DNA from 2 places in the Streptomyces thermocarboxydus genome. Region 2 is predicted to be linked to the other one. Evidence: riboswitches for the same ligand, from Rfam matches in the RefSeq annotation. Region 2 holds a riboswitch; the other holds the start of a gene.
What was found. Region 2 has a riboswitch for cobalamin ahead of AY578_RS30015 (ABC transporter substrate-binding protein). Riboswitches for the same ligand answer to the same signal wherever they lie in the genome.
Positions count from the first base shown of each region.

Region 1: linked by a shared signal. The riboswitch ahead of AY578_RS25610 (energy-coupling factor ABC transporter permease) and the one ahead of AY578_RS30015 (ABC transporter substrate-binding protein) in region 2 are both predicted to bind cobalamin.

Region 1 covers NZ_CP058273.1:5,577,525-5,580,915, forward strand. The annotation lists gene cbiQ (cobalt ECF transporter T component CbiQ) at 1-137, opposite strand, end outside; partial or broken gene AY578_RS25605 (energy-coupling factor ABC transporter substrate-binding protein) at 363-611, opposite strand; gene AY578_RS25610 (energy-coupling factor ABC transporter permease) at 608-1,327, opposite strand; cobalamin riboswitch at 1,358-1,540, opposite strand; gene AY578_RS25615 (ABC transporter substrate-binding protein) at 1,742-3,334, shown strand; gene AY578_RS25620 (ABC transporter permease) at 3,331-3,391, shown strand, end outside.
Region 2 covers NZ_CP058273.1:6,569,330-6,572,720, reverse strand. The annotation lists gene AY578_RS30025 (MFS transporter) at 1-417, shown strand, start outside; gene AY578_RS30020 (class I SAM-dependent methyltransferase) at 386-1,135, shown strand; cobalamin riboswitch at 1,202-1,351, shown strand; gene AY578_RS30015 (ABC transporter substrate-binding protein) at 1,394-2,419, shown strand; gene AY578_RS30010 (FecCD family ABC transporter permease) at 2,455-3,391, shown strand, end outside.

The sequences.
Region 1 (3,391 bases), 990 kb from region 2:
ACCAGCACCAACGCGGCGCCCGGCCACGGGGGCAGGGAGATCGCGAGGACGGTGAGACCGAGGCCGAGGACGGCCTTGTCCACGGGATGGCGGCGGCGCCAGCGGCTGCTGTGCGCCGCCGCGTCGATCGGCAGCACGGGCCTGTCAGCCCCGTCCGCCGTCGGCGCCGGAGCGCACCTCCGCGTCGTCCCGGGCGCCCGCGTCGCCGCCCCGCCGCCCCGCTCGTGCGTCCCGTCCGGGGCCCGCAGGCCGGCGGCCTGCTCACGCGCCCCTTCCGGGGTCTGAACGCCGGCCCGCTCCCGCTCCCGGGCCCGCGCCTCGCCCTGCCGCCGGCCACGCCGCAGCCCGAAGTAGTACGCCAGCACGCCCGCGCCGAGCGCCGCCTGGACGGCGAACAGCGCCGACTCGATCTCCCCGGACGGCGGTTCGTACAGCGGCGAGAACCATGGCTCGTAGTCCGGGTCGATCTCGGTGATCGCGGTCTCCGCCTCGCCGTCCGCGCCGGCGAACGGCTCCTCCTTGTGGTCGCCGAGCCCGAACGCCAGCGGGATCACGGCTAGAGCGGCGACGAGCAGCAGGAGCAGCGTGTTGATCTTCGCGTTGCGGCTCATCGGGCCACCGCCTCGGGCGACTCGGCCTCCGCGGCCCGCTTGCCGTCGGCCACCGAGGTGACCAGCACGCCGAGCCGGGTCAGCTCGCCCTTGCTGGACTGCACCAGCAGGCGCATCACCAGCACGGTCAGCAGCCCCTCGCTGACCGCGAGCGGGATCTGCGTGACGGCGAAGATGGAGCCGAACTTGCCGAGCGCGCCCAGGAATCCGCTGCCCGGGTCGGGGAACGCCAGCGCGAGCTGGACGCTCGTCACGCAGTACGTCGACAGGTCGGCGACGAACGCGCCGCAGAACACCGCGCCCATCAGCGGCACGCCGTACCGGCGCAGCAGCCGGTAGGCGCCGTACCCGGCCCAGGGGCCGACGATCGCCAGGGAGAAGACGTTGGCGCCGAGCGTGGTGAGCCCGCCGTGGGCGAGCAGCAGCGCCTGGAACAGCAGGGTGATGGTCCCGAGCACCGCCATGACCGGCGGCCGGAACAGGATCGCGCCCAGCCCCGTGCCGGTGGGATGGGAGCAACTCCCTGTCACCGACGGGAGCTTCAGCGCGGACAGGACGAACGTGAACGCTCCCGACGCGCCCAGCAGGAGCGTGCTCTCGGGATGTTCTCTGACGTCACGGACGAGCGACCGGGCTCCGTGGACGACGAACGGCGCCGACGCGACGCCCCAGGCGACCGCGTGCGCCGGAGGCAGGAAACCCTCGGCAATGTGCATGGCTCGGCAGACCCTCTCCAGCACCTCGTGGATGGTTGACGCGCCTTGGCCGGTCTCCTGGCTGACGGGTACCACCGCCCGTGCTCCGCCTTCCCGGGTCCCGAAGGACCCAGTGGCTGCCCGCGAGGGCCGGAGCCGGACTTCCCGATCACAGTGGCGAGGGCCGCACCGGTATCGCACCGATTTCCCGTCACCAAGGCGTGGTGACAGTAGTCCCCGCCGCGGCCCGGTGACAAGCGGCGACAGGGGCGCGCGGAGGGCGCCCGGCGGCTCGCACCCCGGCGCACACCTGCGCGTTCGGGCCCCGGGACGGCCGCCCGGGAACCGGGGGACTGGTCGGCCGGCGTTCCGGGCAAGGTCTTCTTGCAATTAATATGCAAGAGCGATTGACCGGCAACAGGGATGTGAGGTTCGATGACGACCCGACGACGCATACGGGGCGCCGCCGCCGTGCTGGCGACGGCCACGGCGGTCTCCGCCTGCTCGGCGCCGGGCTCCGGCGGCACGGACGCGGGGGCGGCCGGCGAGTCCGTGGTGATCGGCGTCTCCACCGAGCCCGACACCCTCAGCCCGCTCCTCGGCTACGGCAAGGACGGCAACTCCAAGCTGTTCGACGGCCTGCTCGCCCGCACCGCCGACATGACGTTGAAACCCGCCCTGGCCAGGGCGCTTCCGCGGATCACGGACGGCGGACGCACCTACACGTACACCCTGCGCGAGGGCGTGAGGTTCAGCGACGGCACGCCGCTGACCGCGCGGGACGTCGTCTTCACGTACCGCACGGTCCTCGACGACGACACCAACAACACCGCCAAGAGCGAACTCGCGGCCGTCGAAAGCGTCCGGGCGGTGGGCGACGACACGGTCGTCTTCACCCTCCACCACCCCTACGCGCCGTTCGCCGCCCGCACGGTGCTGCCGATCGTCCCCGAGCACATCGCCGGGAAGCAGGACCCCAACACCGGGCCCTTCAACACCAAGCCGGTCGGCACCGGACCGTACGTCCTCGTCGACTGGCGCAAGGGCGAGAAGCTGACCTTCAAGGCCAACCCGCACTACTGGGGCGGCGCCCCGAAGGTGAAGAAACTCACCATGGCGATCGTCGCCGACGACGACGTCCGCGCCACCCGGCTCCGCTCCGGCGACCTCGACGGCGCGGTCCTCCCGCCCAACCTCGCCGCCACCTTCAAGAGCGACGACGGCAGGAAGACGTACCGGGCCACCTCCTACGACGTCCGCGTCGTCACCCTCCCCAGCGGCAACCCCGTCACCGGCGACACCGCGATCCGCCGCGCCCTCGACCTCGCCGTCGACCGGCAGGCCATGGTCGACAAGATCCTCGACGGCGCGGGACGCCCCGCCTACGGGCCGCTGCCCGTCGACGACCCGTGGTTCGCCAAGGAGACCGAGCGGTCGCGCGACCTCGCGAAGGCCGGCCGCATCCTCGACGCCGCCGGCTGGACGAAGCGCGAGGACGGCATCCGCGCCAAGGACGGCCGCCCCGCCCGCTTCACGCTGTACTACCCCTCCGGCGACAAGGTCCGCCAGGACCACGCCCTCGCCTACGCCTCCGACGCCAAGAAGGCCGGCATCGACGTCCGCGTGGAGAGCGCCACCTGGGAGGTCATCGAGCCCCGCATGAACCGCGACGCCGTCCTCGCGGGCTTCGGCAGCACCGGCGACCCCGACTTCGGGCTCTACACCATGCTGCACTCCTCCCTCGCCGGCGACGGCTTCAACAACATGGCGCACTACGACAACCCGGCCGTCGACCGCGCGCTGGAGACCGGCCGCCGCAGCCAGGACCCCGCGACCCGCAAGGCCGCCTACGACGCCCTCCAGCGCGCCCTCGTGAAGGACCCCGGCTACACCTTCCTCACCCACATCGACCACCTGTACGTGCTCGCCGACCGCTGGAAGGGCCTCACCACCCAGACCGAACCGCACGAGCACGGCTTCGCCGCCGGACCCTGGTGGAACGTCGAGGACTGGCAGCCCGCGACATGAGTCACGCCCCCTGGCCGGCGGTGACCCGGCTCGTGGTGCGCCGCGCGCTGTACGCCG
Region 2 (3,391 bases):
GCGGTCGGCTTCACGGGCCTGGCGGCGGGCCTGGCCGTGCTGGCGGCCGGAACCCGGGCTGCACTGCTGGCCGGCGGCGCCCTGATCACCCTGGGCGACATCGTGCTGTTCCTGAAGAACGACCTGGAGGCGCTGCGCCGCAGCCCGCGCTCCGACGCCGTGGTCTTCGGCCAGCAGCGGCTGGCCGCGGGCCTGGGCGCCTGCGCGAGCGGCGTGCTCGGCGGACAGTTGTACGGCCTCGGCGAACGGGCCGGATACACCGGCTGGTTCTGGCTGCTGGCAGCCGCCCAGTGTCTGCTGCTCCCCCCGCTTCTCCTCACGCTGCGCCGTCGCACGGCGCGGCGCCCTGTCCCCGACGGCGACCATGAAGGAGCACTGACCCGCGATGACACGAACGGGCGGATTCCAGGACGATGACTTCTGGACCGAGTTCCACGACTTCCTCTTCTCCGAGCAGCGCCACGAGCAGGCCGAGGAGCTGCTGGACACCTCTCCCCTACTGACCTTCCCGCAGAGGTCGCGCGTGCTGGACCTGTGCTGCGGGCCTGGGGTGTTCACCGTCCCGCTCGCACGCCGCGGGCACCGCGTGACCGGAGTTGACCTGAGCCCGGCCATGCTGGATTGGGCACGCAAGCGGTCGGCCGACGCCGGTGCCGAGGTGACGTACGTGCGGGCCGACGCCCGCGAGTACGAGGCACCGCAAGCCTTCGACGTCGTCCTCAACATGTTCACCTCCTTCGGGTACTTCGAGGACCCCGCAGACAACGCGCGCATGCTGCGCACCATGCACACCTGCCTGGCCCCCGGCGGCACGCTCGTCCTGGACCTCGCCGGGAAGGAGCTCCTGGCCCGCAGGGTCACCCCTCCCAAGGTGGTGCGGCGGGGCGACGACCTGATGGTGCAGACCGACACCGTGCTGGACGAGTGGGCGCGGCTGCGCAGCGAGTGGGTGCTGGTCCGGGGCGAGCGGGTGACGCGGGCCACCTTGACGTGGTTCGTGTACAGCGCGGTGGAGCTGCGGCGGATGGCCGAGGAGGCCGGCTTCGCACGCGTCGAGGTCTTCGGCGGGTTCGACGGACGCCCCTACGACGAGAACGCCGAGCGGCTCGTCCTTCGGGCGGTCCGCGAAGCGTGAGGAAGGCAGGGCGTGCGGCCGGGCCCGCACGCCCTTTTGCCGCCGACTCGGAGGGCCGTAGGATCATCTGGTCATCGCCGCGACGGGAGACAGGAAGCCGGTGCGAATCCGGCACGGTCCCGCCACTGTGACCGGGGAGCGCCCCTCCACATGCCACTGCGCTGTGCGCGGGAAGGCGGAGGGAACGTCGATCCGGGAGTCAGGACACTGGTCCGTCGCGGGCCCGTCCCAAGGAGCGCGGACTCCAGGAGGCTTCACGTGTCCCCTTTGTTCACCCCTGCCCGCACGCGCGGTTCCCTCCGTGCCACGGTCACTGCCGTGGCTCTCTCGTCCGTGCTGCTGGCCACCGGCTGCGGTTCGTCCGCCGAGAGCGGAGGCGACGCGAAGGCCACCGCGGCCGTGCCCGCGGGCTTCCCGGTCACCGTCGACAACTGCGGTGTGAAGACAACGTACGACAGGCCGCCTTCGCGGGTGGTCACCATCCACCAGCACCCGGCGGAACTCATGCTCGCCCTCGGCCTGAAGGACCACATGGTCGGCACGGCCTTCCCCGACTCCGCCGTCCTGCCCGAGCTGAAGAAGGACTACGAGTCGATCCCCGAACTGGCGAAGAAGGAACCGTCGTTCGAGAAGATCCTGGACGCCGAGCCGGACCTCGTCTACGGCGGCTACGGAAGCGCCTTCGCCGAGAACGAGGGCCGCTCCCGCAAGGCGTTCGCCGACGCCGGCATCAACACCCACCTCAACCGCGAGTACTGCGGCAAGAAGCGCGTGACGATGAAGGACACCTACGACGAGATCCGCACCATCGGCAAGATCTTCGGCGTGCCCGACCGGGCGGACGAACTGGTCACCGACCTCCAGACACGGGTCGGCAAGGCCACCACCGCCGTCAAGGGCGAGCCCCAGGTGCCCGTCTTCGTCTACGACAGCGGCGACAAGAGCGCCTTCACCGCGGGCGGCAAGAGCCTGGGCACCGAACTGATCCGGCTGGCCGGCGGCGAGAACGTCTTCGCCGACCTCGACGACGTCTTCGGCGACGTCTCCTGGGAACAGGTCGTCGAGCGCAAGCCGGAAGCCATCGCCATCTACGACTACGCCGGCGCCGGAAGCGTCGAGGAGAAGAAGAAGTACCTGCTCTCCCAGCCCGCGCTCGCCGACGTACCCGCCGTCAGGAACAAGCGGTTCGTCGTCCTGCCGCTGACCGCCACCCTGGTCGGCATCCGCTCGGCCTACGCGGTCGACGACCTTGCCCGCGGACTGCACCCCGAGAGCTTCCGGTGACCCAGGCCGCCACCGGCACGCCCGCCGAAGGGACAGTGCAGCGGCGGAAGTCCACCGGATCAGGACAGGGCCGTACGCGGCTCGGCGTCACGCTGCTGGTACTCACCGCCCTGCTCGTCGTCTCCGCGACGGCGGGCCTCGCGATCGGCTCCGTGCACGTACCACCGGGCCAGGTGTGGGGCATCGTGACGCACGCGCTTGGCGCGGACTGGCAGCAGCCGGACTGGTCACGGGCCCGGGAGACCATCGTGGTGGACGTACGGGCGCCGCGAGTGCTCCTCGGTGCGGTCACCGGAGCCGGCCTGGCGGTGATCGGCACCGCCCTGCAGGCCCTGGTGCGCAACCCGCTCGCCGAGCCCTACCTGCTCGGCGTCTCCTCCGGGGCGTCACTCGGCGCGGTCTCGGTGATCGTGTTCGGGGTCACCCTCTTCGGACCGGCCTCCCTGTCGGTGGCCGCCTTCGTGGGGGCCCTGGGCGCGCTCCTGCTCGTATATGCCACCGCCCGCACCGGCGGACGCATCACCTCGTCGCGACTGGTGCTGTCCGGAGTGGCGATCGCGGCCGTCCTCACTGCGGTCCTCGATCTGCTGCTGCTCACCACCGACCGGGGCAACGAGGCCCGCGCGGTCCTCGCCTGGACCCTCGGCGGCCTCGGCGGCGTCAACTGGGACACGCTGTGGCTGCCGAGCACGGCCCTGCTCCTAGGCATCGGCGTCCTCATGGTCCAGGCCCGCAACCTGAACCTGCTGCTGGCCGGCGAGGAGGCGGCCAGCACGATGGGGCTGGACGTGGCCCGCTTCCGCGCCCGGCTGTTCGTCCTGCTCTCCCTCGTCACGGGCGTGCTGGTCGCGGCGGCCGGACCGATCGGCTTCGTCGGCCTGATGATGCCGCACATCGTGCGACTGTTCGTCGGCGGCGACCACCGCCGGGTCCTGCCGACGGCGGCACTCGGCGGAGCGGTCTTCCTCATCT